DNA from 2 places in the Psychromonas sp. KJ10-2 genome. Region 1 is predicted to be linked to the other one. Evidence: riboswitches for the same ligand, from Rfam matches in the RefSeq annotation. Region 1 holds a riboswitch; the other holds the start of a gene.
What was found. A riboswitch is a leader RNA that binds a small molecule or an ion and turns the genes downstream of it on or off. The one in region 1 is predicted to bind thiamine pyrophosphate.
Positions count from the first base shown of each region.

Region 2: it holds a riboswitch for thiamine pyrophosphate, as region 1 does, so the genes downstream of both, thiD (bifunctional hydroxymethylpyrimidine kinase/phosphomethylpyrimidine kinase) here and thiC (phosphomethylpyrimidine synthase ThiC) in region 1, are expected to answer to the same signal.

Region 1 covers NZ_CP178827.1:2,130,304-2,147,205, reverse strand. Annotated here, with positions in the region: partial or broken gene fusA (elongation factor G) at 1-1,154, shown strand, start outside; TPP riboswitch at 1,662-1,802, shown strand; partial or broken gene thiC (phosphomethylpyrimidine synthase ThiC) at 1,883-3,897, shown strand; gene thiD (bifunctional hydroxymethylpyrimidine kinase/phosphomethylpyrimidine kinase) at 3,890-4,798, shown strand; gene thiE (thiamine phosphate synthase) at 4,788-5,420, shown strand; gene ACLKL2_RS10330 (HesA/MoeB/ThiF family protein) at 5,410-6,159, shown strand; gene thiS (sulfur carrier protein ThiS) at 6,160-6,360, shown strand; gene ACLKL2_RS10320 (thiazole synthase) at 6,363-7,163, shown strand; gene thiH (2-iminoacetate synthase ThiH) at 7,160-8,278, shown strand; gene ACLKL2_RS10310 (RNA-binding S4 domain-containing protein) at 8,343-8,711, shown strand; gene ACLKL2_RS10305 (oligosaccharide flippase family protein) at 8,783-9,301, shown strand; gene ACLKL2_RS10300 (polysaccharide biosynthesis C-terminal domain-containing protein) at 9,521-10,066, shown strand; gene ACLKL2_RS10295 (hypothetical protein) at 10,082-10,354, shown strand; gene ACLKL2_RS10290 (hypothetical protein) at 10,453-10,800, shown strand; gene ACLKL2_RS10285 (glycosyltransferase family 2 protein) at 11,104-11,529, shown strand; gene ACLKL2_RS10280 (hypothetical protein) at 11,943-12,260, shown strand; gene ACLKL2_RS10275 (hypothetical protein) at 12,287-13,222, shown strand; gene ACLKL2_RS10270 (sugar transferase) at 13,223-14,452, opposite strand; gene ACLKL2_RS10265 (lytic transglycosylase domain-containing protein) at 14,528-15,163, opposite strand; gene ACLKL2_RS10260 (PglL family O-oligosaccharyltransferase) at 15,165-16,902, opposite strand, start outside.
Region 2 covers NZ_CP178827.1:3,674,368-3,691,269, reverse strand. Annotated here, with positions in the region: gene ACLKL2_RS18230 (IscS subfamily cysteine desulfurase) at 1-919, opposite strand, end outside; gene ACLKL2_RS18225 (Fe-S cluster assembly transcription factor) at 936-1,412, opposite strand; gene trmJ (tRNA (cytosine(32)/uridine(32)-2'-O)-methyltransferase TrmJ) at 1,533-2,291, opposite strand; gene suhB (inositol-1-monophosphatase) at 2,507-3,295, shown strand; gene ACLKL2_RS18210 (YbhB/YbcL family Raf kinase inhibitor-like protein) at 3,473-4,969, shown strand; gene ACLKL2_RS18205 (hypothetical protein) at 5,006-5,503, shown strand; gene ACLKL2_RS18200 (ATP-binding protein) at 5,579-7,003, shown strand; gene ACLKL2_RS18195 (response regulator) at 7,000-7,230, shown strand; gene ACLKL2_RS18190 (winged helix-turn-helix domain-containing protein) at 7,233-7,685, shown strand; gene ACLKL2_RS18185 (endonuclease/exonuclease/phosphatase family protein) at 7,785-8,711, opposite strand; gene ACLKL2_RS18180 (hypothetical protein) at 8,687-8,821, opposite strand; gene ACLKL2_RS18175 (AsmA family protein) at 9,034-11,400, shown strand; gene ACLKL2_RS18170 (TIGR01459 family HAD-type hydrolase) at 11,588-12,409, shown strand; gene ACLKL2_RS18165 (porin) at 13,142-14,014, shown strand; gene ACLKL2_RS18160 (YccT family protein) at 14,181-14,780, shown strand; TPP riboswitch at 14,926-15,042, shown strand; gene thiD (bifunctional hydroxymethylpyrimidine kinase/phosphomethylpyrimidine kinase) at 15,148-15,999, shown strand; gene ACLKL2_RS18150 (ABC transporter ATP-binding protein) at 16,001-16,792, shown strand; gene ACLKL2_RS18145 (ABC transporter permease) at 16,785-16,902, shown strand, end outside.

The DNA.
Region 1 (16,902 bases):
ATTACAGATGACCGTTTTGGTTCTCTTACTTTCGTACGTATCTACTCAGGTACACTTAAGAAAGGTGACACAATTCTTAACGCTGCTACAGGTAAAACTGAGCGTGTTGGCCGTATGTGTGAAATGCAAGCTGATGACCGTAACGAACTTACTTCTGCACAAGCGGGTGATATCATCGCTATCGTTGGTATGAAGTCTAACGTTCAAACTGGTCACACATTATGTGATCCAAAAGATCCAATCATTCTTGAAGCTATGGTATTCCCAGAACCAGTAATCTCTATCTCTGTAACACCAAAAGATAAAGGTTCTACTGAGAAAATGGGTATCGCTATCGGTAAAATGGTTGCAGAAGATCCAACATTCCGTGTTGAAACAGACCAAGATTCAGGTGAAACAATCCTATCTGGTATGGGTGAACTTCACTTAGATATCAAAGTAGATATCCTAAAACGTACTTACGGTGTTGAGTTAGTTGTAGGTGAACCTCAAGTTGCTTACCGTGAAACAATCACGCAAGCAGTTGAAGATTCTTACACTCACAAGAAACAATCTGGTGGTTCTGGTCAATTCGGTAAAATCGATTACCGTATCAAGCCTGGTGAAGCTGGTACTGGCTTTACGTTCACATCTACAGTTGTTGGTGGTAACGTACCTAAAGAATTCTTCCTGCAATCGAGAAAGGTTTCGAAGGCATGATGGATAACGGTGTACTTGCTGGTTTCCCTGTATTAGACGTTGAAGTTGAACTATTTGATGGTGGTTTCCACGCCGTGGATTCATCTGCAGTAGCATTTGAATTAGCAGCACGTGGTGCATTCCGTCAATCTATCCCTAAAGCGGGTGCTCAACTTCTAGAGCCTGTTATGTCTGTTGACGTATTCACGCCAGACGATCACGTTGGTGACGTTATCGGTGACCTTAGCCGTCGTCGTGGTATGATTGCTGGTCAAGAAGCTGGTGCTTCTGGTGTTCGTATTAAAGCTGACGTACCTCTTTCAGAAATGTTTGGTTACATCGGTTCACTACGTACAATGACTTCAGGTCGTGGTCAGTTCTCTATGGAGTTCAAAAACTACATGCCTTGTCCTTCAGCAGTAGCTGATGCAGTGATCGAAAAAGTTAAAGCTGAAAAAGAAGCTGCTAAGAAATAATCTTTCTTAACAATCTTTGAAAGTTCGAGCCCTAATGACGAAAGTCATTAGGGCTTTTTTTGTGGGTGTTAATAAATTAGCAAAAGCGTTTGAGTGCATTGCCCTTAGTCCAGTATGGAATTCAAAAAGGTTATGCCTTGTCCTTCAGCAGTAGCTGATGCGCTATACCCAAAGCAAGTCGAAAAGTTAAAGCTGAAAAAGAAGCTGCTAAGAAATAATCTTTCTTAACAATCTTTGAAAGTTCGAGCCCTAATGATGAAAGTCATTGGGGCTTTTTTGTGGCTGTTAAGAAATTAGAAAAAGTTAAATTAGCAAAAGCGTTTGGGTGCATCATCTTCAGGTCACTACGTACAATGACTTCAGGTCGTGGTCAGTTCTCTACACCATTCATGAAACATCTTTAAGGGGCGCTGGATTTATCCTGCTTGTTTCGGTCTTTTGATTTTATAAACAGCCACAAACTATAAACAGCTGTTTAATTCCAATACAATTTCTTCTATACTCTTTGCCATCTTGTCGGAGTGCTAATGGGAATATCCCAAAGGCTGAGACCACGTTAAGTGAATACCAATTTTAAAAGGTAATCATGTGGGATCCGTGGAACCTGATTAGGCTAATACCTACGAAGGGAACAAGTAGAAAATATCTGTCTTTGGATATTTTTAGCTTCCCACACCTATTCGACAAGCACTCTTCTCATTTCTATAAGAAAATAGGTAAAGAATGCTATGTCTAAAGATATCAACTCAACATTAAAAACAACAAGTCGTAAAAATTTATCCCGTAAACAATCTCGCCAAGCCGCGCAAGATTATATTCAAAATTTGAACCATCAAGCTTACCCTAATTCAGAAAAATCTTTATTGATGGAGAGATCCATCCGATCAAAGTGGCAATGCGTCAAATCCATCAAACAGATACCTTTGTAGGAGGCACAGAGCAAAATCCAATCTATGAAAAAAATGAGCCTATCCCAGTTTATGATGCTTCAGGCCCCTATACAGACCCGAATACTAAAATAGATGTGCATGCAGGTTTACCCCGTTTGCGAGAGAGTTGGATCACAGCTAGAGGTGATAGTGAAGCATTAGTTGGAGTGAGCTCTGAATTTGCTCAACAAAGACTGTCAGATAATAGCTTAGATGAACTTCGTTTCAGTCACCTACCGCAGCCATTAAAAGCGAAGGCAGGAAAATGCGTGACACAAATGCATTATGCTCGCCAAGGCATTATTACTCCTGAGATGGAATACATTGCGATTCGTGAAAACCAAGGTCGTGATCGCGTTCAATGTGAAGCCTTACACTTTCAACATGCAGGACAAAGTTTTGGTGCTAATTTACAAGATCGTATTACGCCTGAATTTGTACGGAAAGAGGTAGCAGAAGGTCGCGCGATTATCCCTGCTAATATCAACCATCCTGAATTAGAGCCGATGATCATTGGTCGTAACTTCCTAGTGAAAGTAAATTCGAATATTGGTAATTCGTCGGTGAGCTCATCGATTGAAGAAGAGGTTGAAAAGCTAGTGTGGTCGACATTATGGGGCGGCGATACGGTAATGGACTTATCAACGGGACGAAATATCCATGAAACACGAGAGTGGATCTTACGTAATTCACCCGTGCCAATTGGTACGGTTCCAATTTATCAAGCGCTTGAAAAAGTAAATGGTGTAGCAGAGAACCTAACCTGGGAAGTATTTAGAGATACATTGATCGAACAAGCCGAACAAGGCGTAGATTACTTTACTATCCATGCGGGTGTGTTACTGCGTTTTGTACCAATGACTGCTAAACGTGTGACTGGCATTGTGTCCCGTGGTGGCTCTATCATGGCTAAATGGTGTCTATCACATCATCAAGAAAACTTTGCCTATGAACACTTCAGAGAGATATGTGAAATCTGCCAGCAGTATGATGTTTCACTGTCATTAGGTGATGGTTTGCGTCCTGGCTCAGTTGCAGATGCTAATGACCAAGCGCAGTTTTCAGAACTAGAGATATTAGGCGAACTAACTAAAGTCGCTTGGGAATATGACGTACAAGTCATGATTGAAGGCCCAGGCCATATACCGATGCAGATGATCAAAGAAAATATGGATAAACAGCTGGAAGATTGTTTTGAAGCACCATTTTATACATTGGGCCCGTTAACCACCGATATCGCGCCAGGTTATGACCATATCACGTCAGGCATTGGTGCTGCTCAAATCGGTTGGTATGGTTGTGCAATGTTATGTTACGTGACACCTAAAGAGCATTTAGGCTTACCTAATAAAGATGACGTTAAAGTAGGGTTGATCACTTATAAATTGGCAGCCCATGCCGCTGATTTAGCAAAGGGGCATCCTGGTGCACAAATCCGTGATAATGCATTATCAAAGTCTCGTTTTGAATTCCGCTGGGAAGACCAGTTTAACTTAGGTTTAGACCCTGTTACATCACGTGAATATCACGATGAAACGTTACCGCAGGAGTCAGGTAAAGTTGCTCATTTCTGTTCAATGTGTGGCCCTAAATTCTGTTCAATGAAAATCACTCAAGATGTGCGAGACTTTACCAAACAGTTAGAGAGAGGCGAGATATCTATTAAATTACTAGATGAAACGGTCACACTAACAGCACAACAAGGTATGGCGAATAAAGCCAAAGAGTTTAATGATAGCGGGGCTGAAATATATCAACCTCCCGTATTAGAAAAAAGTTTAAAACTTCACAAGTGTAAGGTTAAATATGAATAACATAGTATGGACAATTGCCGGCTCTGACTCGAGCGCTGGCGCAGGTATTCAAGCTGATCTTGCTACCTTTAATGATTTAGGGGCAGACCCTTGCTCAGTGATCACTGCGGTAACAGCACAAAATTCAGTATCAGTTCAGCTGGTTGAAAGCGTCTCTGAAAAAATGTTTACCCAGCAACTGGCTAGCCTCGCAGAAGATATGCCTGCAAAAGTGATTAAAATAGGGTTAATGGCTAGTGTTGAACATGTGAAAATATTGGCACAACAATTGGCTTTATATAAACAAACTTGGCAGAAAGCTCCATTTGTTATTTACGACCCTGTCGCAGTTGCTTCGACTGGTGATGATATGACTGAGGAAGGCATCATAGAGGTCATTAAAGCGGAGTTATTGCCGCAAATTGACCTATTAACGCCTAACGCTAATGAAGTCTTAACATTATCGGGGCACGCCTTAATCTCAGGTGAGTCTTTCAAACCTGCGGTGGATAAACTGATTGATATGGGCTGTGGCAGCGTGTTGATAAAAGGCGGGCATTTTGAGCTGGTGGATAACGTAGCCCTAGATTACTGGAGTGATGGTAAAAGAGAGATTGCTTTAACCAGTCCTCGTTTAGAGAATGTGCATACTCATGGCACAGGTTGTACCCTATCTAGCGCGATAGCAGGGGCAATGGCATTAGATTACTTTATTGAAGATGCATTAGTGATTGCCAAAGCTTACCTGAACCAAGGTTTAAAAGCCTCTAAAGCACTGGGCGCTGGTGAAGGGGCTATTGCACATTGCGGTTGGCCAACGAATCATGATGACTTCCCAGAAATCGTGTTACCCGAATCAAGTATCGGTTATGAATTAGATTTGCCAGGTCGTTTAGAAGCGGGTCCAGGTTTTGAGCCTTAGCGATACTCACCAACTAGGGCTTTACCCAGTTGTTGACTCAGTAGAATGGATTGAACGCTTATTAAAAATGGGTGCAAAAACCTTACAGCTACGCATTAAAGACAAACAAGACGATCAAGTAGAACAACAGATCATCGATGCCATCGCCTTAGGCAAAGCTTACCATGCAAGATTGTTTATCAACGACTATTGGCAATTAGCCGTTAAACATCAAGCCTACGGGGTTCACCTTGGCCAAGAAGATATGGATGTCGCTGATTTAGGCTTAATTACCGATGCTGGTTTGCGACTTGGATTAAGTACCCATGGTTATTACGAACTGTTACGTGCCCAACAGCTTAAACCAAGTTATATCGCATTAGGGCATATCTTCCCAACTCAAACCAAAGAGATGCCATCGGATCCACAAGGATTAACACGTTTAGCAAAATATGCCGCGTTATTATCTAAAACACCTACTGTGGCCATTGGTGGTATCAACTTAGATCGCGCTCCTGCAGTATGGCAATGTGGTGTTGGGAGTATTGCGGTAGTAACAGCAATAACCAAAGCGGATGATCCACAACAAGTGATTAACCAATTTAATCAGGTGATGAATCAAGGAAATACAGATGTTAAGTGATAACGAGTTATTACGTTATAGCCGTCACCTGCTTTTGGAAGAGGTGAGCGAAGCAGGACAACATAAACTCAAAAATGCCAAAGTATTGATTATTGGCATGGGAGGATTGGGGTCTCCTGCTGCCTTATATCTAGCAGCAGCGGGTATTGGGCACTTAGTTTTAAACGACTTTGATGACATTGAAGTGAGCAACTTACAGCGTCAAATAACCTATCAAAACAGTGATATTGGTGAGTCCAAAGTAGAAGTCACGAAACAACGCCTCCAACAACTCAATCCGGATATTAAAGTGCGTAGTATTAATAAGCAGATGCCCGAACAGCAGTTAAGCATGGAACTCACCATGGCTGATCTAGTGTTAGATTGTACTGACAATATGGCAACGAGACAGATGATTAATAAAGCCTGTGTTGACGCCAAAGTGCCATTGATTGTAGGGGCTGCTATTCGTTTAGAAGGGCAGTTGATGTTCTTTGACCATAGCCAAGCCGAGTCTCCTTGTTATCACTGCCTATTCCCTAGTTCAGAAGAGCAAACGCTTAATTGTAGCAACGCTGGGATTATCGGCCCTGTGGTTGGCACTATCGGCACGCTACAAGCGTTAGAAGCGATCAAGTATTTTGTTGGTTTGCCTTCTGGTATTAAAAATAAATTAAAACTGTTTGATGGTAAAACCCTAGATTGGCAAACCTTTGCCATTAATAAAGACACTCAGTGCAGCGTATGTGGGCAGGTATAGATGAAAATACAAGTGAATGAACAAGCATTAACATTGCCAAATTCAATAAATATTGAGCAGTTATTAAGTCATTTAGAAAAGCCGTTAATAGGCAGCGCCGTCGCTGTCAATATGCAGGTGATTAGTCGTTCAGAATGGACGCAATATAATATTAATGAGGGAGATAATATCTCTCTGTTTCAAGCCATTGCAGGTGGGTAACTATGTTATTTGAAGAAATGAAACAACAAGATCAATTGATTATCGGCGATAAATCTTTTACTTCTCGTCTGTTTACCGGAACCGGTAAATTCAATGATCAACAAACCATGGTTGATGCTTTAAAAGCGTCAAAATCAGAACTTGTGACGATGGCATTAAAACGTGTTGATATGGCTGATCGCGATGATGATATCCTCGCACCTTTAATTAAAAATGGCATGAATCTATTGCCTAATACCTCAGGCGCTCGCAACGCAAAAGAAGCCGTTTTTGCGGCGGAATTAGCCCGCGAAGCATTACAAACTAACTGGGTTAAGTTAGAAATCCACCCAGATCCAAAATACCTACTGCCAGATCCCATCGAAACCTTAAAAGCAGCTGAAATGTTAGCCAATAAAGGTTTTATCGTGTTGCCTTACGTTCATGCAGACCCTGTGTTATGTAAACATTTAGAGTCAGCAGGTTGTGCCGCGGTAATGCCACTAGGCGCGCCAATTGGATCTAACAAAGGGATTAAAACCGCAGAGTTCTTAGAGATCATTATTGAGCAAGCGACCATTCCCGTGGTCGTCGATGCAGGGTTAGGCAGTCCTTCACATGCTGCATTAGCAATGGAAATGGGCGCTGATGCGGTGCTAGTGAATACTGCTATTGCCGTTGCAGGTAATCCTGTAGCAATGAGCGAAGCCTTCGCTAAAGCGGTTCAAGCAGGTCGACAAGCCTATTTGGCAGGTTTAGGTGGGCAAAGTACACAAGCCGTTGCATCGAGTCCATTAACTGCATTCTTAGAGGCAAGCCTGTGAATTTCAGTGATAAAATAAAAGAGTATCAATGGGATGATGTTCGTCTCTCTATTTATGGAAAAACTGCACAGGATGTACAGCGTGCTTTATCTAAACCACGTTTAGATTTAGAAGACTTTAAAGCGTTAATTAGTCCAGCAGCTGAACCTTATTTAGAGCAGATGGCGCAAAAATCTCAGCAGTTAACCTTGCAACGTTTTGGTAAAACGCAGCAGTTTTATATCCCGTTATATCTGTCTAATATGTGCAGTAATATTTGTACCTATTGTGGCTTTTCAATGCACAATGCATTACGCCGTAAAACCTTAGACATGGAAGAGATAGAAAGAGAGTGTCTCGCTATTAAAAAAATGGGATTTGACCATATTTTAATTGTGACAGGGGAATCGGAGCGCAAAGTAGGCGTCGCGTATTTCAAACAAGCTTTGCCTATTATTAAGAGACATTTTGCAAACATAACCATTGAAGTACAGCCGCTTGATCAAGATGAATACAGCGAGTTGATTGAGTATGGTGTCAATGCGGTATTGGTCTATCAGGAAACGTACAATCCAGTTACCTACGCCGAGCACCATTTAAAAGGTAAAAAATCGGACTTTATTTATCGTTTAAATACACATGATAGATTGGGTGAAGCGGGCATTCATAAAATGGGCCTAGGCAGTTTAATTGGCTTAGAAGAGTGGCGTACCGATTGTTTTTATGTGGCCGCTCATTTAAATTATCTTGAGAAAAAATATTGGCAAACACGTTATACTATCTCCTTTCCACGTTTACGTCCTTGCGAAGGTGGGATGGAAATCAAGTCAGTCATGGATGATAAACAGCTTGTACAACTAATTTGCGCTTATCGATTGTTTAATCCTGAGGTAGAGTTATCGTTATCCACACGTGAATCTGAGCATTTTAGAAACCATGTGTTACCGTTAGGTATTACTTCGCTCAGTGCAGGGTCAAGCACGCAACCAGGTGGATACGCCGAGCAAGCAGATAAAGCGCTAGAGCAGTTTGAAATTAGCGACGAGCGTTCACCTGAAGTGATGGCTAATTTAGTGAAAGCACAAGGTTATGAAGTCGTCTGGAAAGACTGGGATCATAGCTTAACGGGTAAATAAAACCGATTACATATCAATAAGGTACTTGGTATAACGGCCAATAAATTATAAATGAGAATAAAACATGTCCGATGAACAAGAGATTTACGCGACGTTAATTGAGATCCGTGAAGAGCCGACTGCGCTGTATAAAATATTAAAAATCGCTAATCTAGTATCAGGTGGCGGTGAAGCCAAGCAAGCCATCGCCGAAGGATATGTATCATTAAACGGCGAAATAGAAATGCAAAAGCGTAAAAAGATTTATGCAGGCGACCTAATCTACTTCAACGAGCAATACCTACAAATCGCCCTAGCCGGTGAAACCCAAGATTACGAGTTTGTAGAAGAGGCAGCGCTTCAACACACGGAATACCAAGCCGAACCTGAACCAGCGCAAAGCAATTCAGTGGCATCTAAAGCCAAGAAACCACGTAAACCGATTAGTTTTTAACGAACACTAAGTGTTTTAAAAGAAAATGCCTCTGTTATGAAACGAGTGCTTTATGGTCATGGATGAATAAAATGAGCGAACCAATTTCTCTCTATAGAAAATTTACTGGTACAGCAGGCGTGATGATTATTAGCCGTTGTTTAGCGATGATATTAGGCATTATTTACGCGCGTTATCTTGGTCCTGAGCAGTTTGGTTTATACAGCTTTGCTTTATCTATCATCGCTATGGCTACCTTACCTGCTGTAGCAGGCTTGCCTAATTTGTTAGTGAGGGAAATTGCACATTTTCATTTAGAGGAGGAGTGGGGGTTATTAAAAGGCGTTATTAATTGGTCTCGTCTTTATGTTGTAAGTATTTCTTTGATTGTGATGCTAATAATGAGCGGCGCTTTATACTTTAACTTCTTTGAGTCTTCTGTATCTGACTTACTTTGGGTGGCCATTTTCTTAATTCCAATTAAAGCCCTACTAGCTCAACAAAGCGCAGTTTTTAATGGGCTGAGAAAACCAATCTTTGCGCAATTACCTACCCAAATCTTTGCTCCATTAATGACACTAGTTGTCTTGTCTTGCAGTATTTTTTTATAGTGAACTAACAGTTTATCACTTACTTTATATCTCCCTTTTATCTGCTTTTTCTGCATTTATCATTAGTGCTTTTTTGATTAGAATAAAGCTAGTAGTGACATTAAAGAATGCGACTACCGACTATATAACTACAACATGGCATAAAGCCTTATTACCATTTACGTTGATTGCTTTTATTGGAACGCTTAATACTGAATTAGCGAGTGTATTTTTGGGATTTTGGGGGACATTGAATCAGTTGCTTATTTTAAAGTTGCAATGCAAGGTGTAACGTTAGTATCTTTAGGTTTATCCGCAATAAACATGGTTATTATGCCGAATGTTGCACGTTTATATAAAGAAGGTAATTTAGAAGCAACGCAAATATTGTTAACCAAAAGCGTACGTTTAAGTTGTCTTGTTTCACTGCCTATTATTTTCATATTAGTCTTTTTTGGTGACTTCTTTATTAATATATTATTTGGAAGTGAATACCTTGAAGCTTATCCGATTTTAGTTATTCTTTGTATTGGACAAGCGATGAAGCTTTTAATGGGATCTACTGGTTTAGTTTTAAATATGACTGGTAATGAGAAGTTAGCATTAAAAACAGTCAGTATAACGGTAAGTATTAATGTAATTTTACTTACTATGTTGATTCCTTATTACGGTCTCGTTGGGGCAGCAATTTCAATCTCTTTAAGTCTTTTTATTAATAACTTTTTAATGGGAACCCATGTATGGAGAATAACTACTTTAACAACTTGGTTAAGTTTTAAAGTATAACATAGGTAACAATCAATGACTGAAACTGCTATTTTAGTTCTACTCTACAACAACCAACCAAATGAAAGTAAAACTCTTAATTCTTTACTTAACTCTATTGTCCATTATTCCAATGCGCAATTAGTGATCTGGAATAATGGCCCTAAAAGTTTTGAAGAAACTAAAATGACTCCTTATCGTAATTTAGGCTATGAAGTTTTTTTTGAAGAAACGCTGCATAATGAATCTTTAGCAGTTATTTATAATAGATTTTTATCTTGTTATGATGCAAAAAGGTATATTTTTTAGATGATGATTCAAACTTAACTGCTCCGTATATTTTGGCATCATGTAGGTCCGAAGTAACTACTATTTCTTTACCAATTATCAGCGTTAATAATCAAGTGGTGTACCCTAAAATTCAAAATAAACCATATTATTCGGGTGTAAATATAACTAGAAAAAGTAAAGTGGTATCAATAGGTAGTGGTTTAGTTATTGGCCGAGATGTTGCCGCTTTCGTGAAAAAAATATACGGAGATATTTTTGATGAAAGGTTTTATTTGTATGGGGTAGACACTACATTTTTTCTCAGAGTTTTTAATAGTAACTTGTCAAATAGAATAAATATTATTTCGGGGTTTCAACACTCTCTTTCCCGTTTGCAAAAAGAAAGCAATGAAGTTAAAAAATTTAGATGTATAGAAAGAAGTTATGATAAAGGGTTAACTATAAGGTTTTATAAAAAAATATAATATCTTTCTTTTGTTTAATAAAAGTTTTACTTCAATCCATAAAGCAAATTTTTTTCAATGAAAAAAACAGTTCACTTTTTTTATGTTTGTAAAGCTATGTTATCAGGAAAACATTATAGAGATAGATAGGGAGTTTTGGGAATGCAAATATTTGGTATTTATTTAAATATTAAACTAAAAGGTTTAATGGCTATAACTGGTTTTATTATTATGGGCAGTTAAGCTAGTTCTTATTAAGAAAATAAATAATGTTAAGTTTTTAGTATGAATTAAGAACAATAGCAGGGATAACATTAAAATAACATGAAACCTAACTCAATTAGCCTCGTTTCGATTATTCTGCCCACACATAATAGAGGCGAACTATTCGTTAAAGCTATTAATAGCGTATTAAATCAAACTTATCAAAATATAGAAATTATTATTATTGATGACTTTTCATTGAACCCGCCTAATCTCAAATGCTTTCAAACTTCAATTCCAATTATTTATCATAGAAATAATAAGAATTTAGGAGGTGCTAAGTCTCGAAATATTGGTTTTGACTTATCAAATGGGCAGTATATTTGTTTTTTGGATGATGATGATACTTATATTTCTAATAAAATAGAGGTTTTATTAAATGAGTTAGAAAAGGATTACTCTGTAGGAGCTGTATTTGGAAAAGTGATTAAGAGTAGCCTGCCATCTAGGGAAATGAAAAAAATATTTGAATGGCAATATAATTAAGTCATTAAATGGAATTGGATACTTACATACAAATACTTCTTTAATAAAGCGAGAGGTTTTTGAAAAAATAAAATTTGATGAGAATCTAGAAAAGTTTCAAGATACTCAGCTACATATTGAGTTAATAAATAAATTTGAATGTAAGTATATACCCATACCTGTAGCGTATTGGAATGATGTTCATGAAGGTATTCAAATTACAGATATGACTACAAAGAAGCAATTTATAAAAAGTATCGAGAACTATAAAAAGCTAATCACAAGTTTAACAAATAGCAGAAGTATAAGCTCTAGATATAGGCTTTATATGATGCTTAAACTATTTTATATGAAAATTCTTTTTTGTAAGAAATTTAGACTTTAATCATTTTGAATAAATACTTCATTTTTTAATTACTTTTTCTGGAATATAAATGGCTAATTCTATGGGCAAAGTTCTGATCCTCGAACCTTTTTATACTAACTTTCATTGTGATTTGGCGAAAAGCTTCTCATCAGAAGTTTATAGTTTAGTTTTTAATTTAGGGCATCTTATTTATTTAAAAGGTAGTCAGAAGTTATTGGTTAATAAGATAGTTAATGAGCATCCATACTCTTTATCTGACCTCAATATGGTGAAGAATATAAAAAGCTTATTTACGGAAAAGAAAAGGAAGTTAGAGAAAGTAGAACCCAATGAAGCTGAATTTATTTATATGGCAAAGTACGTTACCTTCTTGCGAGTTTTTTAGCGGAAAAGCAGATTGATCTTGTCATTATGCATAATGATTTACGTTGGCAACACGCTTTAGCTATTCATGTTTGCAAAGAAGTAGGAATGCGATACTTAATTACCGAACGTGGCTTATTTAGACCTCATACTACAACCGTTGATTTTCAAGGAGTTAATGCCTTGAGCAGCATACCCAAAGAAATTCATTTTTATGAGTCGATTACGACTAAACAGCTTCCTTTTAAAGAGCAATTTGTTAGCCACTTTAAGCAGTTTAAAATTAACGTTAAATTTTCATTATTTCTCTGTTTGAATTTTCTAGGTGATATTTTTAAAGTAAATACACCACTCATTAACAAACGTTACAGTTTAGTTTCTTATGCGACTTTATTTTTTAAACAAATAACCTATTTTAAAAATAAATCATCGGTAAAATTGCCACAGCAATATATTTTTATTCCTTTACAAGTTAATACAGATACTCAGGTCTTAGTACATAGCGAATATCAGGATATTCAGTCCTTTATCACTCATATTGAAAAAAACTTCTATGCAGAATCTAGTAATGTGTCGTTAGTATTTAAACCTCACCCTATGGATAAAGGTAAGAAATACGTATTTGACCCGAGAAGCATTGTTGTGGATTGTGAAACGTCACAGCTGATAAAAGGTAGTCAATTTATTATTACTATTAACTCTACTGTCGGCTTTGAGGCCATTCAGCATTATAAGACTGTTATCGTGTTAGGTGAAGCTTTCTATAAAATACCTAGGTTGTGTATTGCATCTACTTTTCAATCATTCCGAGAAGATTTATCTAGGTGCTTGAATCATAAAGCGATAATTAACACTCAATTAGTTGATAAATTTGTTTTTTATCTTAAAAATGAATATCAAGTTAATGGTAATTTATTTAACTATGATGTTGCTATGTTTAAAGATATAAAACAGCGAATTGATAAACAAAAAAACCTTAAATAATCACTTCGCCCCAAACCCCGTTAGCATGGTTTTAAGCGTTTTAAAGAAGATGTTGACGTCAAGCCAGAATGACAGGTGTTTGATGTAGTACAGGTCGTGTGCGAGCTTTTCTCGGGTGGTATCTGTGTCGGCGGTATAACCTTGTACGGTTTGCGCCCAGCCTGTGATACCTGGTTTTACCATGTGGCGATAGCCGTAAAACGGAATTTCCTGTTCGAAGGCTTTTACAAAGCTCTCTTGTTCCGGCCTTGGGCCGATCAGTGCCATGTCACCTTTTAGTACATTAACAAACTGTGGAATTTCATCGATGCGGGTTTTACGAATAAGGCGGCCAATATGGGTGACTCTGGCATACTCTTCCGTGGCGAATTTAGAATCTGCTTTAGGGCAACCCACTTCCATACTTCTTAACTTATAAATCTTGAAAGGCTTTCCACCTTGGCCGATACGCTTTTGTGTATAGAAAACCAGGCCTTTACTCTCTAGTTTTATCGCGATACTGACGAATAACATGATTGGGAGAAACACAGGTAAACTTAATAGAATTAAGACGGTTTCGATAACCCGCTTTATTAACCAATAGCTTGGGTTCGTGTTTAGGGCGTTGAGTGCATTTTCCGAGAGGTGAGTGGTTTGTACCTTACCTTCAATCATCTCTTTAATGGTTTCTGAGTGATACACCACTTTGTTGTTGATGCTGCAGTCGGCAATGAACTTTTCTTGCTCTGCAGTTAGTGGTTTGTGTAGGTTGACGACTAGTCCGTCTTTAATTTGCGCTAAATTATAAGGAGGGACAATGCTTTCTATGTCAATATGTTGATTATGATTGAAGGATGAAAGTGTAAAATTATCAATCGCTTGTAACTTTAAAATCGCTGCCTGGCGGTTAAATCGAGCACTAATAAGTAGCCAAATAAGGACGGTGCTGAACCCATAAATTAGGGTTGGACGAGAGTATTCGATACGACACAATACAATGGTGATGATAGCGAGACTATACAGTGACAACATCACCGGTAAAACATATAAGCTTTTATCAACCAGTAAAAACTTAGTGACTCTAGGTAAAATGATGACGCAGCTTGAATAAACGAGAAGCGTGATAATAAAGCTATTATAAACCGTGGTGTAGGAAAGTGGCATGAGCAGGTCAATAACGGCGTAAATTAGCCCTAAGCCAACTGCATAAGTGATGTATTTATTGGATAATAATGCTTGGGTTTTATACATGGTTAGTCATTACTTATATCAGGTGAAAATAGGTTATTGAAAACAGTGTATTAAGCTGAATTTAATCATATTAGGTTATAAATTGTGTTGATAATACTGGTAAAAAGTTAATACTTTTGACACATATTTTTGTGTTTCAGGGTAAGGTGGAATCTGACGTTTATAACGCCTTACTGCGCCTTCTCCTGCGTTATAAGCCGCTGCGGCTAATTCTCTGGTATTAAACTCTTTTAATAATATCTTTAAATATAAAGCACCGGCATTAATATTCTGGGTTGGGTCAAAGGGATCGGTCACTGAAAAGCGCTTTGCTGTTTCTGGCATTAATTGCATTAACCCTTGCGCTCCCGCTGAAGAGATTGCATTACTCTGGTAGGCTGACTCAGCGGTGATCACGGCATGCAGAAAGGCTGGATCTAGTTGATTCTTTTCTGCAGCTTTCAAAATAATGGGGTGATACTTTCTTTGTAAGGTTTTATCACGGGGAATAGAGATATTGGTGTAGCTTTTGGCTTTCCAGTTTCTAAAGCTGTGGGGCTTTTTATTGGTGTCACTACGCAATAACAGGGTGTAATTTTCATTTTCTTTGCGTTCAGAAAAATATTTATTGCCGTTTTTATCGGTATACATATAGATGTCAGCGTGACTACCAGCAAATAACCCACTTAGTATTAAAGCGACAAAGCCAAATAGCGAACGAAATACTCTCATACTAAGGCTGCGCCTCATTGCTATTTTGTGCCGATGAGACGCCTTGGCTGCTTGCCTGCGCAGCAGAAGTTGATTCTGAAGCACTCTCTTTTACTTTATCTGCATTACGTAAACCACTGTCTCCTTGGTATAGGTAACGTGCATAAGCAAGAGTGTCAGCCGCTTGCTCTGGTTGCTGGTGATGTTGGTAAGCAATATAAAGTAGGTGATAGAAAAACGGTTTAGGTGTGCTGACAACGGTTTTCTCTAAACCTAGAATGACCTTTTCAATTTCAGCTTGATTACCTGTGTTGATAGCATTGGTTAAGCGGAAATTATAGAGGTGAAAGGATAAATTATCTTCGAATACCAGTGGATTAACGATATTAATGATCTCTCTCAGATCACGGTGTTGGCTGCGTTCAAAGTGAGTAATAGCATGAATAGCAAATAGATTAGTGATCATAAAAATAGCAGTAAACAGGGGAATTAATGTCCCTGCAACGCGTAGAAAGAAAGTCGGGGTAAAGGTTTTTTCATTGTTTCTTTGAGACTCGGAATCCACATAAAAGACCAGTACCATTAATACTAACCAATGCAGTGCGGAGTGATATAAAGGGTATTCGGTTTGAGTATGCAAACCGATAGGAACCACTAAGGCCAGTAGCGCTAATGCTTTACTGAGCTTGAACGAACATAATCGATAAAAGAAAGTAAGCACGAGTAATAGCATGCCTAATATCGGCGCAATACCACCTTCAATTGCCCAAAATATCAGGTCGTTATGTGGGTGTGTTAATACCTGAGAAAACTTTTTAAGCTCACCATTGTGAACGCGTTCAGCATGACTGAGTAAGTATTCTTTTTCAAAGCTCCCGTAGCCATAACCTAATAATGGTTTTTCTTTGATCATATGCCAGCCGTGTTGATACATCTCAATACGAGCACCGCCTTCCTTCATTGCTTCAACATTACGTGCACCCAGTGCATCGCCTTTTAAAGAAGCGAAGCCAATGCCTAGTAATACGGCTAACACAAACAAGCTAAGACGTTTTTTATTACTTTGCCATGCCCAAGGAAGTAGCAGTAATAACCCAATCAAGGTGCCCAAATAGCCAGTACGAGACATCGCAACACTGATCACCCACATATTCAATAATGCCGTTAATAGTAAAAAGGCTTGTAGTCTTTTGTCGTTGATTTGTTGCAGTAAGTAGCCACTTAAAATAAGTGTGGTTGCCATGAAGCTGGCTAATACGTTGGGTTGTTGGAAGATGCCGTAAGGACGGCCATAACCGACACTATAACCAAAATAATTACGCGCGGGGAGTAAATAATCTTGCATCAAGCTATAACAGGCTTGAATAAAGCCTGCTAATACAATGAGTAATAAGAGTTTAATCACTTGTTCTCGGGTAAAGCTGAATTGCTGCAAGCTGAGAAAAAGCAATACCCCAGCAAAGAGCCCTAATAACCGGGTATAGCTTTGGTCTGCTAGGGCATTATTGGGGTAGGCTAGAGGCAGGAAGAACAAGCCTAAGGCAATAAATACCACTGCGGTGTACTTGGAGTAGATGATTTTTTGTTGGGCGGTAATACGCCACAAGCCTAAGCCAATTAATAAGGAGAAAAATATCCAAACTACATTGTTGACTGCAAGCTGTAATCCACTACCTCCTTGGTTATGTTGGAAGTAGTGGGCACCTAACCCCATTAGCAATGCAAAACTGATAAAGAAGGCACGTGTTAGCTTTTGTTGT
Region 2 (16,902 bases), 1.5 Mb from region 1:
AGTTGAAGCTGATATTAATATTGCCTGCTACACGATTGTCTAATGAACCATTAATGTAGATCTCTTGCATACTCTTAACACCCTCTAATAGGCGTTGACGTAATGCTAAAATACGTTGATTTTCACTTTCCATCTCTTCTTTTGCAATACGGAAAGCTTCACCCATTGCGACAATTTGATGTGTTGGTAATGTGCCACTACGCATACCACGCTCATGGCCACCACCATGCATTTGTTCCTCTAAACGAATGCGTGGTTTACGGCTAACGTATAATGCACCAATGCCTTTAGGGCCATAGGCTTTATGTGCAGAGAAAGAGATAAGATCCACCTTCATCGCTTGTACATCTATCTCAACCTTACCCGCACTTTGCGCCGCATCTACATGTAACACTGTGTTATTAGCGCGGCATAATTCACCAAATGCAGCGATATCTTGAATAACCCCAATTTCATTATTCACATGCATTAGGCTCACTAAAATAGTGTCTTCACGCATTGCTTGCTGTAGTTGTTCTGGAGTAATAATACCGTCTTCTGGTGGTGTTAAATAAGTCACTTCAAAGCCTTCATGCTCTAATTGGCGACAGGTATCTAATACCGCTTTATGCTCTGTTTTAGCCGTAATAATGTGTTTACCTTTATTTTGATAAAAGTGCGCGGCACCTTTAATCGCAAGATTATCTGATTCAGTTGCACCAGAAGTAAACACAATTTCACGTGAATCAGCGTTAATTAATTCAGCCACTTGTTCGCGTGCGATATCAACGGCTTCTTCAGCTTGCCAACCAAAACGATGTGAACGCGAGGCTGGGTTACCGAAGTCACCATCCACTGATAAGTATTTAACCATTATGTCAACAACGCGCTGATCAACGGGGGTCGTTGCTGAATAATCAAGATAAATTGGTAATTTCATTTTTTCTCCGCTGCTGTTATTTGGCTATAATATTCAGCAGTTCACTATTGATAAACTTATTATTTTGTTGCTCAGAGACATTTTGCACATGCTCACTTGCCATTAACTCTTGTAATGTAATTCCGTCCAGAAAAGAGCTAATACGCATACTTAATTGCTCCCATAAAGCGTGCGTTAAACACTCCACACCATCTTCTTGGCAGCCACCTTTACCAGCACATTTACGCACATCAACACTTTCATTGACCGCGTCAATGATCATGGACACTGATATTTCTGATTTACTTTTGCCTATTTTATAGCCCCCACCAGGGCCTCGGACACTACTAACTAACTGCTTTTGTCTGAGTTTAGAGAATAATTGCTCTAAATATGAAAGTGAAATTCCTTGGCGCTCTGAAATGTCAGCGAGTGGTACGGGTCCTGTATGCTCTTTTATTGCAACGTCTAGCATTGCAGTGACCGCATAACGGCCTTTGGAAGTTAATTTCATAATAGAGTTCGCTATAATAAGAGTTGATGATTCAACCAGTGCAAGACTGGTGATATAACACTCTCAGTATAAATACCCGACAGTTTTAGTCAAGTATCAAACTCTATACCTTAATTGGTCTTATTTTTTGCTATCGTTTTTGTTATTTCTTGGATTTTCTTCAAGACTTTCTACCGACTTTTGCATGCTACTAAAAATACCACGTAACATTTTTAACTCATTAATTTCAGGTCTTGCTCTATTAAATAGACGACGTAATTTATCCATTACTAAACCAGGGTGAGCTGGCACAATAAAGCCAATTTGGAATAAGGTTTTTTGAAGATGTTCAAGCATACCTTCAAATTCAGAAGCTCGAGGGTACTCTTCTACTACTTCAGGAAAAGATTCAGAAGCTAAATAAGCCATACGCACTTCATAGCTTAATGTTTGTACTGCCATCGCAAGATTCAATGAACTATAGTCAGGATTTGCTGGAATAAACACGTGGAAATGACACTTTTGAAGTTCATCATTAGTTAACCCACTGTTTTCACGACCAAATACTAATGCTACTTTATGTTTTTTACCTTCTGCAGCTGCTTTTTCACCCATTTCTCTAGGGTCAAGCATAGGCCAGTTAAGGGTTCTAGGGCGAGCACTTGCACCAACCACTAAACCACAATCAGCAATCCCTTCATCGAGTGTTTTATATACTTTATGATTTTTAAGTACATCACTTGCGCCTGCAGAAAGGGCAACAGACTTACCATCCACTTCACATTCAGGGTCAATCAACACCAAATCGGTCAAACCCATCGTTTTCATAGCTCGAGCAGCACTGCCAATATTGCCTGGGTGAGAGGTACCAATTAATATAATACGCACATTGTCTAGCATTGTTTTTCCTTTGTGATCCTGTGATTTTTTTGAGCGCAAAGTTTAGCACTATTCAATTAACAACTAAACTAGTGCAAAGGTGCATTTATCATATAATGCTTAATAAACAGGCTAAATTTTGAACAATTAAATTATTGCACAATAGTGTGACCTGTGTATAATTCGCGGCCGAAGGAATTTCCCTTCATGTTCTTTTAAAATCTAATGGTGATCCAATGCATCCAATGTTAAATATTGCGATTCGTGCTGCGCGTAATGCGGGTAAAGTAATTGTTAAAGGTTATGAAAATTTAGAGTCAGTTGAAGTGGAAGAAAAATCCCTTAATGACTATGTAAGCAGCGTAGATAAAGAAGCTGAATTAGCAATTATTGGTACGTTACGTAAATCTTACCCAGACCACAGCTTTGTTGCTGAAGAGTCAGGTATCGATAATGGTAAAGATACAGATCACCAATGGATTATCGACCCACTAGATGGGACAACAAACTTCATTCGCGGCATACCTCACTTTGCTGTATCAATTGCATTAAAAATTAAAGGCCGTACTGAAGTCGGTATCGTATTCGATCCTATCCGCAATGAATTATTCTCTGCTGTTCGTGGTCAAAGCGCTCAAATCAACGGTTACCGTACTCGTACAAGTTCAGTGCCTAAACTAACTGGTACATTATTAGCGACTGGTTTCCCGTTTAAGCAAAAATACAACCTTGAAGCTTACTTAAACATCTTCCAAGATTTCTTTAACGATGTCGCTGATATGCGTCGCGGCGGTAGTGCTGCCCTTGACCTAGCTTACGTTGCAGCAGGCCGTATGGACGGTTTCTGGGAATTTGGTCTAAAACCATGGGATATTGCAGCAGGCGAATTATTGTTAAAAGAATCTGGTGCCATGATGACTGATTTTAACGGTGGTAATGATTACTTCAAATCTGGTGATGTTGTTGCCGCTAACCCGAAACTATTAAAAGAGATGTTAACCGTTATTCGTAAGCAAAATGCTTAATTGAATATAGTGACAAACTAACCATTAGATATAAGCCAGGACTTTTGTTCTGGCTTTTTTTTACCTATTTTTAGCCACTACATAATTCCCCTACATTTCCTCACTATACTTCAAATAGCAGTCCTTATTTAAGGATTATGTAACCCTCTATTATCGACGTTAATCGGATTGTAACTTATGAATAAAATTTGGCTAAGTGCACTGACTTTACTGTGTGGTACAGTACTTGGTGCTTGTAATAATAATACATCGCCGTATCCATCAAACTTCACTATTAGTAGCACAGTTATGCAGGACGGTGGCACGCTTCCTAAAATTTACACGTGCGATGGTGAGAGTATTAATCCACCAATTAGTTGGCAAGGTGCGCCCGAAGGCACACAATCTTATGCCGTTATTATGCATCACAATGCCCCTGAAGGAATTCATTGGTACTTAACTTTATATAATCTAGCGGTAAATATTACCCATTTAGACAGTGGCTTTTCCTTCAATAAAGAACAAGGACAACAAGGTACCAATAGTGTTAATCAACGAACTGAGTATGCACCACCTTGTTCGAAAGGCCCTGGTGAAAAAGCGTATATTTTTACTGTTTACGCACTCTCTGAAAAAGTATCATTGTCAAATAATACACAGGTTGATCGAGCCACTTTATTAACGGCAATTGAAAATGTCACCTTAGCATCTGCCAACATGACAGTTACCTACCAACGAAGTGAAACGGATCAGCCGCCTACACCTAAACCTCCAATCGAAAAGAAACATACAACAACGCAACCATTGGAGTCAGCAAGGTGCACTCGTATTGAGAACTCAATTAAACAAGCTGGATTTGCAAATAGTGTTCAAGTCACTTGTGATCAAGAATATGCTTATGTAGCTTCGTCAACTTATCCAGATCATCAAATGATGACAGGTATTACTAGCACTAATGAGCAAGTACCTGTACCCGCTTTAGATTATTCAGCCCCCATTAAATTACAGCCTAAGAAAGCAGATCAGATAACAACCATTGATGCAGCCGTTGGTGTTGCTGTTAATGGAGTTCCTATTTACGACTACTCATCTCAAGGTGAACTCTCCATTGAACAATATGATGCTGCACACGATACATTAGCACTTGGCCAGTTAGATATTTGTGGCGGTCATTCAGGAAGAGGTGATGATTACCACTACCATGTTTCCCCCACTTGTATGATAAACACAATGAGCAACCAAGGTAGCGATGCGATTATTGGTTGGGGTTACGATGGTTACCCTTTATATGGAAATAAAAACCCTGACGGCACGACTATCTCTGAAAATACGTTAGATGTATGTAATGGACAATCGGATCCAGAATTTGGCTACCGTTACCACACCTCTATAAAGCCGCCTTATATTATTCAATGTTTAGTCGGAGAGGTAGATACAAATCAATTACCAAGAGTAGCTCCACTGAGTGGTGATACCCAAGGAATACGCGCAGACCTAAGACCACCACAGGATAGTGTTGAGAACTTACAATATATCACTGAAAAAGACGGCAGTCGTAGCATGCGCTATAGCTACCAAGGTAAAGAATACTTCACAACCTATCGTCCTAGCGACCAAGGTGAGCAGTGTTATGACTTCCAACAAAAAACCATTAGTAATGGCGGTAAGCTAGAAAGCGGGACTTTCTGTCGATAAAAATTATCTGCTAAACCATTAATACAAAGGTAAATAATGCATCAAATAACATTCCGACTATACATATATCTACTATGTTTACTCTGTTTCAGTGCATCACTAAGTGCACATACATTAAAAGAGAGCACGGCTCAGGTTATCTTACGTGATGGACAAGTAGAGATAACGATTATTACCCAGCAAGATCATTTAATTATTGCCATGCAAAATGATCTTGCTTGGTTAATGGGCGACTTACAGGAGGTTATGCCAGATAATTTAAGTGCAGCAAAACAACAAGCATTTATCGCACATAGCTTACAAAAATCCACTCAACTAACAGTTAATAATAAAAGTATTGATATACAAACAGGCAAACTTGTTGCTCATGAGAAAGGAGAAATCGAAATAACCTTACAAGCGAAACATCAGTTTGAAATGGTTAAAGATATCTCAGTCAGTTTCTCTAAAACACTGGGCGTGGTACACGTTAGCTTTGTAAAACCTCAATATGCTTTGGTTAAAGCTGGTCAAGCAGCCAGCGCTAGCTTTTAAATTGTTTGGTGATAATCATTATGCAATACTACTTTAATGCGTTAAATCAAATTGCCTATTAATACTAGAGAACCTGTGAAACTAATACATAAGTTTTTTCTTGCTTTTTTTATCACCAATATCACCTTAGTCGGCGTGATGTTGGTTTTTATTTATATTAATTTCACCAAAGACTTTAATCATTTCATTGACCAACAAGAGCAAAAGCACTTTAGTGAAGTTAAACAGCAGCTAATAGATATCTACAAAAAAACCAGAAATTGGGATGCAGTAGTAGATAATAGTCAACAATGGCGCGCTATTGTTGACCCTCAAGAAAAACCACAAAATGATAAGCAAGCGATAACAGAGCGCCCTACTCTTCCTTCTCTATTATGGTTTGAACTCCCTAATAACCTATTAAAAACAGGTCGCCGTATTAGCCTGTATGACCAACAAAAAAAGGTCTTAGTCGGTCGGGAAGATATTAATGAAAACCCTCTGATTGAACCAATTTTAATAAATAATAAAGCGGTTGCCTGGCTTGGTCTGGTCCCATCTCGATTGTCTGCCAGTAGTCCTGCTAAAGCCTTTTTAAATGCACAACTTCATAACTATTTAATGATTGCTTTATTGGTAATATTACTGGCCTTTGTGATGGCCATTTTGTTATCAAAACACCTCACTAAACCTATTCAACAAATCGTCAACGCAACAACCGCACTTAATGAAGGTGACTTTGATAAAAGAATCCCCTCACTCTCTCAAGATGAATTAGGCACCTTGTCCCAAAACGTTAACCATTTAGCCAGCACCCTACAAGATAACCAACAAATGCGCTTTCAGTGGATGTCCGATACCTCTCATGAATTAAAAACACCATTAACCGTATTACGATCACATTTGATTGCAGTACAAGACGGTATATTTACCGCCGATCAAGATCGTATTAGCTTGTTAATCAATCAAGTAGATAATTTAAATTACATTGTTGATGATTTATCACAACTCGCCCACAGTGATACCGCACATTTAACCTATGAGTTTCAAACATTGAATATGGCCGAGTTAGTACAACAAACGATAGACAGTTGCCGAGCTCGGTTTCAACAACGTCAGCTCCATGTGGCTCCGCTACATTTAAATAAAGCACACCATTATCAAGTGAATGGCGATCCAGAACGTCTTAAGCAATTATTGATGAACTTGATGGAAAACAGTTGTCGCTATACAGATCCTGGTGGGCAAATTGCAATCTCCCTTAAACCAGTAAAACAGCAACTTCAATTAACGATTTCAGACTCTGCTCCTGGGGTGAGTAAACAGGAACGAGATAAATTATTTGAGCGATTTTATCGTGTTGAAAAATCACGTAGTCGAGAGTATGGCGGTTCAGGGCTTGGCTTAGCACTTTGCCAACAAATCACTACTGCACATAAAGGTGAGATTTCATTGCAAGACTCACCTTTAGGTGGATTACAAGTGACATTAACACTACCGAAAATAGGTACATTTAGATGAAGCACCCTACTATTTTGATTGTTGAAGATGAACGGCATATCGCAGAGGTATTAATCGCCTATTGTTTGCAACAAGGTTATCACGCTCATCATCTTGATAACGGCGCATTAGTTGTCGACTATATTAAACAGAATCCTATTGATTTGGTTTTATTAGACCTAATGTTACCGGAAGTTGATGGAATAACGCTATGTAAACAGATCAGAGTTTTTCTAACCTCCCAATAATCATGGTAACAGCCAAACAACAAGAGCAAGACCGTTTAATAGGACTAGAAACGGGAGCCGATGATTATATTGTTAAACCTTTCAGTCCTAAAGAGGTGATCGCAAGAATTAAAGCCGTATTGCGCAGAACTAATCACACTAGCTTGGATACAATCAATTACGCCGGATTTCAGCTTTATGCAGACGGTTACGTGGCCTTATTGGAACAACAAAAAATCGACTTCACTGCCGTAGAGTTTAAAATTTTCCTGTTGTTTATCACTCATCTTGGAAGAGTGTTCACCCGCGAAGATATTATTCAACATATCTACAAAGATGATGCATTAGAGGTATCAGACCGAAATATTGATACTCATATAAAAAATATTCGAAAAAAAGTGGCTGCAATTAAAAGCGACAGTAACCCTATCAGAGCCATTTATGGTGTAGGTTATAAGTTTGCACAGGAACAGTAATACTAAGGATAAGGCGAATACCATGAAGTAAAATAATTTATTAGCTCATGGTAAGCAGCTTAAAAAGAGCAAGAACTTAACCAGTTGATAATATTATCACTACGCTCTTAACCTTAAACAAATACTAACGACCGCATGGTCGGTACTTTCACCATCAATATCAAAGATTGGGTTTATTAAGTGTTTATCGGTATTAATGTAATCACTTACTTCATAAAAGTTAGACTGCGCTTTGGTATCAAATTCACTAGATAGCAAAATATAATCCAGCACTGAGCTACTTTGACCGAAATAATGAGTCGCTGCTCGCTTTAGCTGCTCCTCTGATAAAACGGCTTGATTCGTTTCGTATAATGTCCATGCATCACGCAAGGTATAAAACTGCATTAACTGCTGTTGCTGCTGATCATTATTAAACAACAAATTTGGAGTCGTTAAATGCGCTAAAATGCCATCCTGCAATGGGTTATTAAAATCCCCCATTAAGATCATTGCATTCCCTGTTTTGGCACGCCTTTCAACCATATGCATCATCAATAAAGTCGCTTCACTACCACGCTGAATAGAAGAAGCCCAACCACCAGCAACTTGCGCTTTAAACTGTTCAATCACTTTTCCTTCTAATGACGTAAGCGGATCAAGCTCAACCTGCCATGCGGCACGCTTGGATTTAAAGTGCACGACATAACAATCACATAACCCTAAATGCGGTATATCAACCGTTGCTCTCACCACTTGCCGACTAAAATCAAACTCAGCACTTAACCCTAACTGAATAACAAGATCTTTATCAACAGGCACAGATGCAACATCAACAATAGGAAATTTACTGGCTAAAGCGACAACAGGGTCACGATAAATAAAATCATCAATGACAGTCGGTTGGTCAACCACAGCAAAGTGTTGGTAGCCGGAATCAGCCACTAAGCTTTGTAAAGATTCAATACTAAACACTTCTTGAAAGCCAATAATGTCAGGCTGATGTTCAGTTAAGTAGGTTGTTATCCAGCGCTGTTTTTTTGCCATTGCTCCGCTGAGTAGATGCGATCAAAATCATAAAAAGCATCCGGCGGAGCTAGATAATTGAACAGGTTAAAGGTCGCGACTTTAAATGCAGTTTGTGTACTATTTGGCACATCAGATACCTCACTCTGCTTCAGTGAAGGGCCAGAAGAATTAACTGCAGTAATATGATTAATGATGGAAAGTCCTTATAAATTGGATAGATACTCTCAATGCCTTAAATAATAACACACAACACACACTTCAAAACAAAAGGGTGATCATGAACCCTTAAGCTATTACACTGTCTATCATCAATACATCTTTTCTTTATAAGGACATGTTAATGAAATTGTTTCTGAAACTCGCATTAGCCCTATTGCTTTTATTAGTTATCGCAGTCGTTGTTGTTGTCGCAACAGTGGATCCCAATGACTATAAACAGCAAATTCAAGATCAAGCAAAAAACGCCATTGACCGAGACTTAGTGATCACTGGTGACCTAGGTTGGAGTTTGTATCCACTACTCGGTTTCAAGAGTGGTCAAGTAACACTACAAAATAGCCCTGAATTCGAAGAAAAAACGTTACTAAATGTACAAGAAGCAGCGGTATCAATTAATATATTGCCATTATTCTCAGGCAATATCGAAATTGGAGAGATTGTGCTTGATGGTGTTGAATTTAATTTAATTACCAATAAAGACGGTACGACTAACCTCGATGATCTTACTGCTGAAAGCACTGATGAAACAGCAACTGATACTGCAGAACAAGAAACAACAGACACAGAGGAAGAAACCTCGAGTTCACTAGACCTCTCTAAATTTGTATTATCAGGTATCAATATTACCAATGCCACTTTAAAAGTGATTGATCATCAAACCGATGAAATCCAAGAAGTGGCGATCAATAGCCTACAACTTGAAGAGTTTGCATTTGGGCAAGTTGCTCACTTTAGCTTAAATAGCTCAGTTAAAAATAGCCAAGTAGAAGCGGATATTGATGTTAATGCAGATATCTTTGTTGATGCTGACTTAACTACGGTAGAACTGACTAACCTAACCATTGAAAGTGATATTTTAAGTGATGCCCTATCAGGCAGTAAACTTAATACAGTGTTCACTAGTGGTTTAAAATACCAACCAGAAACACAAGAGTTAGATATTCAAGCAATCACTATTAACAATACATTTACAGGTGATTTCTTAGATGGCACCATTTATATTAACAGCAGTGATATCAATGTTGTTGAGCATAACCAAGTGAACCTAGGTAAATTAACTTTAACGAGTAGCTTAAATGGTTCTGCATTACAAAATAACCAAGTAAATAGCACATTAGAAACTAATCTTGCGCTAGATATCGCCAAACAGACAGCAAAAATTGATACCTTTAAAGTAAACAATACCGTTAAGGGTGATGATGTTGAAGGCGAAATGAACTTCTCGCTACAAGAACTAACCATCAGTGATTTCCAAAAAATCCTTATTAAACAATTCACCATCGACAGTGAAGTCACGGTTGCCGCTATCGGTGAAAACAAAATCAATAGTGATATCTCTACTGACATCAGTTACGACCTGGACCAGCAAAAACTGAGTTTAACGTCACTTAAAACCAAAGTGGATGATATTGAATTAAATGGTAAAGTGAGCTTTGTGCAACAAACTGTGCCAGTAATTCGTTACACACTAAACGGTAATGTTTGGAACCTTAACCCTTATTTACCTGAAGCAACTGAGAGTACTGAGTCAGCAGAAAGTACAACTACAAGCACAGAAACAAGCGAAGAAGTTGAACCCGATTTAAGTATTCTTAACGACTTAGATATCAAAGGGACGTTAACGATTGCCGGCGTGTTATACCAAGATATTACTATAGGTAAAATCACCAATGGTTTAACCGTTAAAGATGGTAAAGCCACCATTAACCCATTGACTGCAAACCTATATGACGGTTCAGTTAGTGTGAATGCTTCAGTTGATGAAAATGGCGGTAAAAATAGTTACCAAGCAACCACGGCACTTAAAAATGTTGCCTTGCTGCCTCTATTAACAGATGCTGCACAAGTTGATCTGTTAAGTGGTACAGCGAACTTTAACCTAGCAGCTAGCGGACAAGGTCTAACCAGCACTAAAATCCAGCAAGGTGTCAATGCTAAAGGTGATTTTAAAGTAATAGATGGTGAGTTATATGGAATCAACTTACCTTATGAAATCCGTGTATTTAAAGCCAAACTAACAGGTAAAACCATTGAAGAAGATAAACTAGTTAAAAAGACAGACTTTGCTTCTTTGACCGGCGAGTTTACCGTAGATGAAGGTATTGCGGATAATCAGAAACTAACCATGACATCTCCAGTTATTCGTTTAGATGGTGCAGGGACAGCAGATACTATCAAGCAAACTATCGATTACAAGTTGGGAGTCACACCTTTATCTAAAACTGATGAAAGTACTAGCTATGGAGACTTAAGTGGAGTTTCTATTCCACTGCGAATCCAAGGGTCATTCTCTGACCCAAGTTTTAGCCTAGATACTGAAGGTGCATTAAAAGAGCAACTTGAAGCCGCTAAAACAGCTGTGAAAGATACCGCTAAAGAAGCATTAAAAGACACTGCTAAAGATATACTATCTGGTGAAAAAGTCTCTAAGGATGACTTAAAAGAGGAAGCAAAAGACCTAAAAGACAAGTTAAAAGGATTATTTTAATCGATAATATTTAACATCTTTTATTGTTTTATAAAAAGCTGATTCAGGAAACTGGATCAGCTTTTTTAATAGAATGTATATCTGAAACATAATACCTATACACTATTACCAATCAAACTCATTAACCAATCTATTTTACTTGTTAAAATAATTGGTATTACTTTTAAGAGGAATTGACTCTGTGAAAATGATCAACGGTTTAACAGATATTATTGATAAATTTGACACCTTCATTCTTGATCAATGGGGAGTGTTACATAATGGTGGAAAGGCTTTTCCTGAAGCAATACAAGCATTAAACTTTTTAAAATCACACAACAAAAAAGTCGTTATCTTATCCAACAGCGGCAAAAATAGTTCATTTTCCTATGCCCGACTCACTGAATCAGGCATCAACCGTGACCTTTATCTAGATGTGTTAACTTCTGGCGATCACATGCGTCATAACTTCAAGTCAGGAAAGTTCAAAAGCCTAGGGCAACAAGCTCTACACTTTAAGTGGGAAGAGGACGATACAGTACTCGAAGACTGTGCAGTGCAATCAGTTGCAACAGTTGAACAAGCCTCCTTTGTATTATGTTGTGGGGTAGACAGAGGTAGTGTTGAAGCTTATATGGATGATTTAACCATTGCCTACCGTAATAACCTAGAATTAGTCGTAAGTAACCCTGATCTGGTTGCCATGACCCCAGAAGGTAACTTAAAAACCTGCCCAGGTGCCATTGCTATTGCTTACCAAGAAATGGGCGGAAAAGTACATTGGCATGGCAAACCACAAAAAAAGATCTACGACATGTGTAAAACACTGGTCGGCGGTTGGGATAATGCGATAGCTGTAGGCGATAGCTTAGAACACGATATAGCAGGGGCAAATGGTGCTGGTATCAGTAATTTGTTTATTACCAGCGGTATTCATGCCGATAAGATTTCAGATAAAGCAAGTATCGAAGTAATTTCCAAGCAATATGAAGTATCTCCGGACTTTTATGTCGACTGGTTTAAACAATAAGCTTGATATCTTCTCTCTCTGTTAATGAGTCAATTTACTGACCGTTAAAATTTGAGCTAGGCTATTTTGTTTGTAACGATAGCCTAATTTAACCTTTTTCTATTTTATAACGTACATATTACATAGCGATTAAAGAGAAAAATTTAATCGCTTATATTTATCAGAAATAGGCGTTTATTAACCATCAAAATTAATATTAATCTCTCTATCTACTCACTTTCCCCTAGTCTTTTTGCTCATTTAATGTACAAAGAACTATTCTCAAAACAATCAAGATGCTGGGTATTTTGGTAAAAATAAAACGATGTCGAAGAACAATATAAAATAAGAATCATCCCACGTAGACCAAAATTCAAAAAACATAAAATTTTAAACAACAAAAATTGTGATAAAGATCACTATATGTCACTTTTATTATTACTTTATTGTGAATTCTTGGAGAAATTTATATAGATTGGCAACTGTGATTTAAAAGGACACGGAAAGTCTACATTTTTGCAGGAAGCTTTTAACACATCTTCCTGCTTGCCTCAATAATAACATTTAAATATGACAGTTTTTTAATTTAAATGACTCTAATAAAAACAGGAAAATGAATATGACATTCAATAAATATCTACTAGCTATCACGTCTAGCGCAGTTATCGCCTCTCCTCTTTATGCAGCAACAGTTTACCAAACAGACTCACAAGTTACCAAACAGACTCACAAGAATTTAATATCGGTGGCCGTGTGGAAGTACGTGGGAACGTCACTGATGGCGAATACTCTGATGCATCACGTGTACGTTTAAACGTAAACGGTAAAAACAAGCTAAATGAAGATTTAACTGTATTTGGACGTTACGAGTTTGAAATAACTGAAAATGAAGATGATAATGATGCGAACCTAAACACTCGTCACCTATACGTAGGTGCAGATACACAGGCAGGCTCATTTATTTACGGTCACCAAGCTAATGCGGTAACTTACTTAACTGACTTTACTGACCTAGCAGAAACATTCAGTGGTTACGTTAATGAAAATACAGTAACAACCGCAGACCGTTCAAAGAATACATTACGTTACGTGTACCAAGCTGATGCTTTAACTGTACAAGCTTCTGCTACGCAAAACGCAAATGACAACGCTGACGGTTACGGTTTAATGGCAGCTTACAAGTTTAGCCCAGAGCTTGAATTAGCAGCTGGTGTAGCAACAAGTGACCAAGAATACGGTAATGGTACAGACACAGATGATTCAACATCATACTTAGTAGCTGCTAAATACGCTAAAGATAGTATTTACCTATCGGCAATGGGTATGGCTGGTAATATCTCGGCAGATGGTATTGAAGACTCAGACTTCGTAGCTGCCGATGCCTTTGCAGCTTACTACTTTGGTGCCAACCAAGAGAACGTTGTGAATGCAAGCTACAGCTACTACTCAGCTGACGATATCGATTCATTAGATACAAACTTTATTGGTATTGAATACGCTCGTTACATGGGTAACTTTGCATTATACGGTAGCTACAAACTAGCGCTAAACAACGATAATTCAAGTGATTATACAGCTGGTAACCGTGAAAATGAGCTACAGTTCGGTGCTCGTTACGGTTTCTAAGGCTTCTGATTAAACACGCACATATCAAAAAGCACTCTTCTGAGTGCTTTTTTGTGTTAAATTAAAAGATTAATTGATTAATAAAAATAATTTTTCTCTATACACACAGACCAAATTGCTCAATCAACACATTTCTCTTCCCCTTTAAGCATAATGAGTATCAAATATGAAACTATTGAAATTTATAACCCTTGCCTTAATCAGTAGCCTAAGCCAACAAGCCTTTGCAGATATCCAGCTAACCGTGCCCTCTCAGGTATCACTAAAGGTTGTGAATGGTGAGATCGCTAAACAACAAAACTCGTTAATATTAAAAGATGGTAAAAACCAAATTGCTTTTCAATATGAAGGGAATTACCGTGCAGGTGGCGAGGTTAATTATTTCACCACAGATATCATATTAATCACTTTTGAAGGAAACAACCAAGACTACACAATGAGCTTACCTAGATTACGCTCTGAAAAGCAGATTAATCAATTTAATGAACAGCCAGAAATCACCTTAACAGATACTAGTGGTAAAGCCGTTTCTTTTGAGCAAGGTAAATTAATGAAAAATGGCATCCAATTTAACCGAGACTTAGTAGCTGAAGCCGCAGCGTATAATCAAACAGACAAACCCGCTTCATTACACCAACCTGCCACTATTATTGTTCCTGCCAATGGACAAACAGAAGGCGATGTAGCAGGACAAATGCTAGATTACTGGTACAAAAAAGCAGATGAGAAGACCCGTGCGCAATTCAAAGCACGTATTAACCAATAATTTACTTTTATCTCTTGTTTGCGCTTTGCTTGACTCAGCAAGCGCAAACATCTGCCTCCCCTTTTCCTCATCAATTTATGCCTCACAGATAACAAAGCGCTATATGTTGCATTGCACTTTCATCTAAACTTGTTATGATTCAAAACACTTATAGTCGGGGAGCCGAAGGCTGAGAACGAATGCGATACCTTTTAGGATTGCATCGATACCCGTTGAACCTGATACAGTTAGCACTGACGCAGGGAACTATGTAAACACCTACCATAGTGCATCTTTGCGCGTATTGGGTTTTCTCATATAGTTCCGAGGCGTTGTAATCGGAGCAATGATGGCCAATAGCAACCTTAAAACTCAAATAGCAGATTCAATGACAACCTCTTCAGCTCAGGCGGAGGTGCCGATCGTATTGACCATCGCAGGTTCCGATAGTGGCGGTGGTGCAGGTATTCAAGCGGATATTAAGGCTATTTCAGCCACAGGCAGTTATGCTTGCTCAGCAATTACCGCGATCACAGCGCAAAATACCTTAGGTGTTTCTGGTATTTTCCCCATTCCACTAGAGCATGTTGAAAAGCAATTAGACGCCGTTTTCAGTGATTTAAATATCGTGGCGGTAAAAGTTGGTATGCTAGCTGATAGTGATATTATCAGCTTGGTGACCAAAAAATTAAAACAGTACCAGCCTCAATTTATCGTCATTGACCCGGTAATGGTCACCACCAATGGTGACTTATTATTAGAAAAATCAGCCATCCAAACATTAAAATCTGAGCTGTTTCCTTTAGCAAACATTATTACTCCAAACCTACCTGAAGCCGCAGCATTAATCGGCGACAGTACATCACAGAACCTTCCTGAAACAACCCAACAAATGCAGTCGATGGTCAAAGGGTTACGTCAATTAGGAGCTAAAGCCGTGTTATTGAAAGGGGGATATTTACAACAAGATAAGCACAGTACCGATCTGTTAATTTTATCTCATGTTATTCAAGAGTTAACAGCTGATCGAGTTTACACCAATAATAACCATGGGACAGGTTGTACACTTTCTTCGGCTATTGCTTCCTATTTAGCACAAGGTTATCTATTGGCAGAGGCAGTACAAGCAGCAAAAAATTATATTACGCACGCGTTAATGCATGCTGACCAACTCACTATCGGTAAAGGACGAGGCCCGGTACATCACTTTTACCAACAACACAACGACAGTGATTGCTAACATGGCCTTAACCATTACAAAAACAAAGATGCTACATTCACCAGCCATTACTATTGAACAAGGTGTTATACGCTATCAACAAGATACTCAACCTGTATTATCTGGGCTGGACATGCAGATGCCTGCACAAGGATGGAGCTGTATTTTAGGTCGCAGTGGTTGTGGCAAAACGACCCTATTACGCTACCTTGCGAATTTACTAACGGACAAGGTGCAGTGGTCTGGCGAGTTATCTACTAGCAATCAAATAGCACTTAAAGAGCAAGTCGCTTATATGGCTCAACAAGACTTATTAATGCCTTGGTTAAACGTATTAGATAATGTATTACTTAGCGAAAAGTTTACCCCCAAAACACCATCTTCCCCTTCAAAAACACAGCAACACCATAAAGCATTAACGTTGTTAGCTGAGGTCGGCTTAGCTGATAAGGCCCAAGCATTACCACAAAATTTATCAGGGGGAATGCGCCAACGTGTCGCCTTAGCCAGAACCTTGATGCAAGATAAACCAGTAGTATTAATGGATGAACCCTTCTCGGCTTTAGATGCAGTAACGCGCTATAAACTACAAAACCTAGCACACCAATTATTAAAAGATAAAACGGTTTTATTAATCACTCATGACCCATTAGAGGCCGTTCGCTTAGCTGACCAATTATATATCTTGCATGGAAAGCCCGCCTTTGCGAGTGTACTTTCATTGCCAAATTCCGCCCCTCCCAGAGCATTGAATGCAGAAAGTGCGATATTACAGCAACAAATTATTCAACAATTAGAGCAAGATTATGAATAAATTTCCTAATATTAACGTCTTAACTCAGCGTATTAACAACCCTGAAAAAGTGTTGCAAAACAGCCTACGAATAATATTCACGTTATTGATGCTTTTGGTGATTTGGCAAG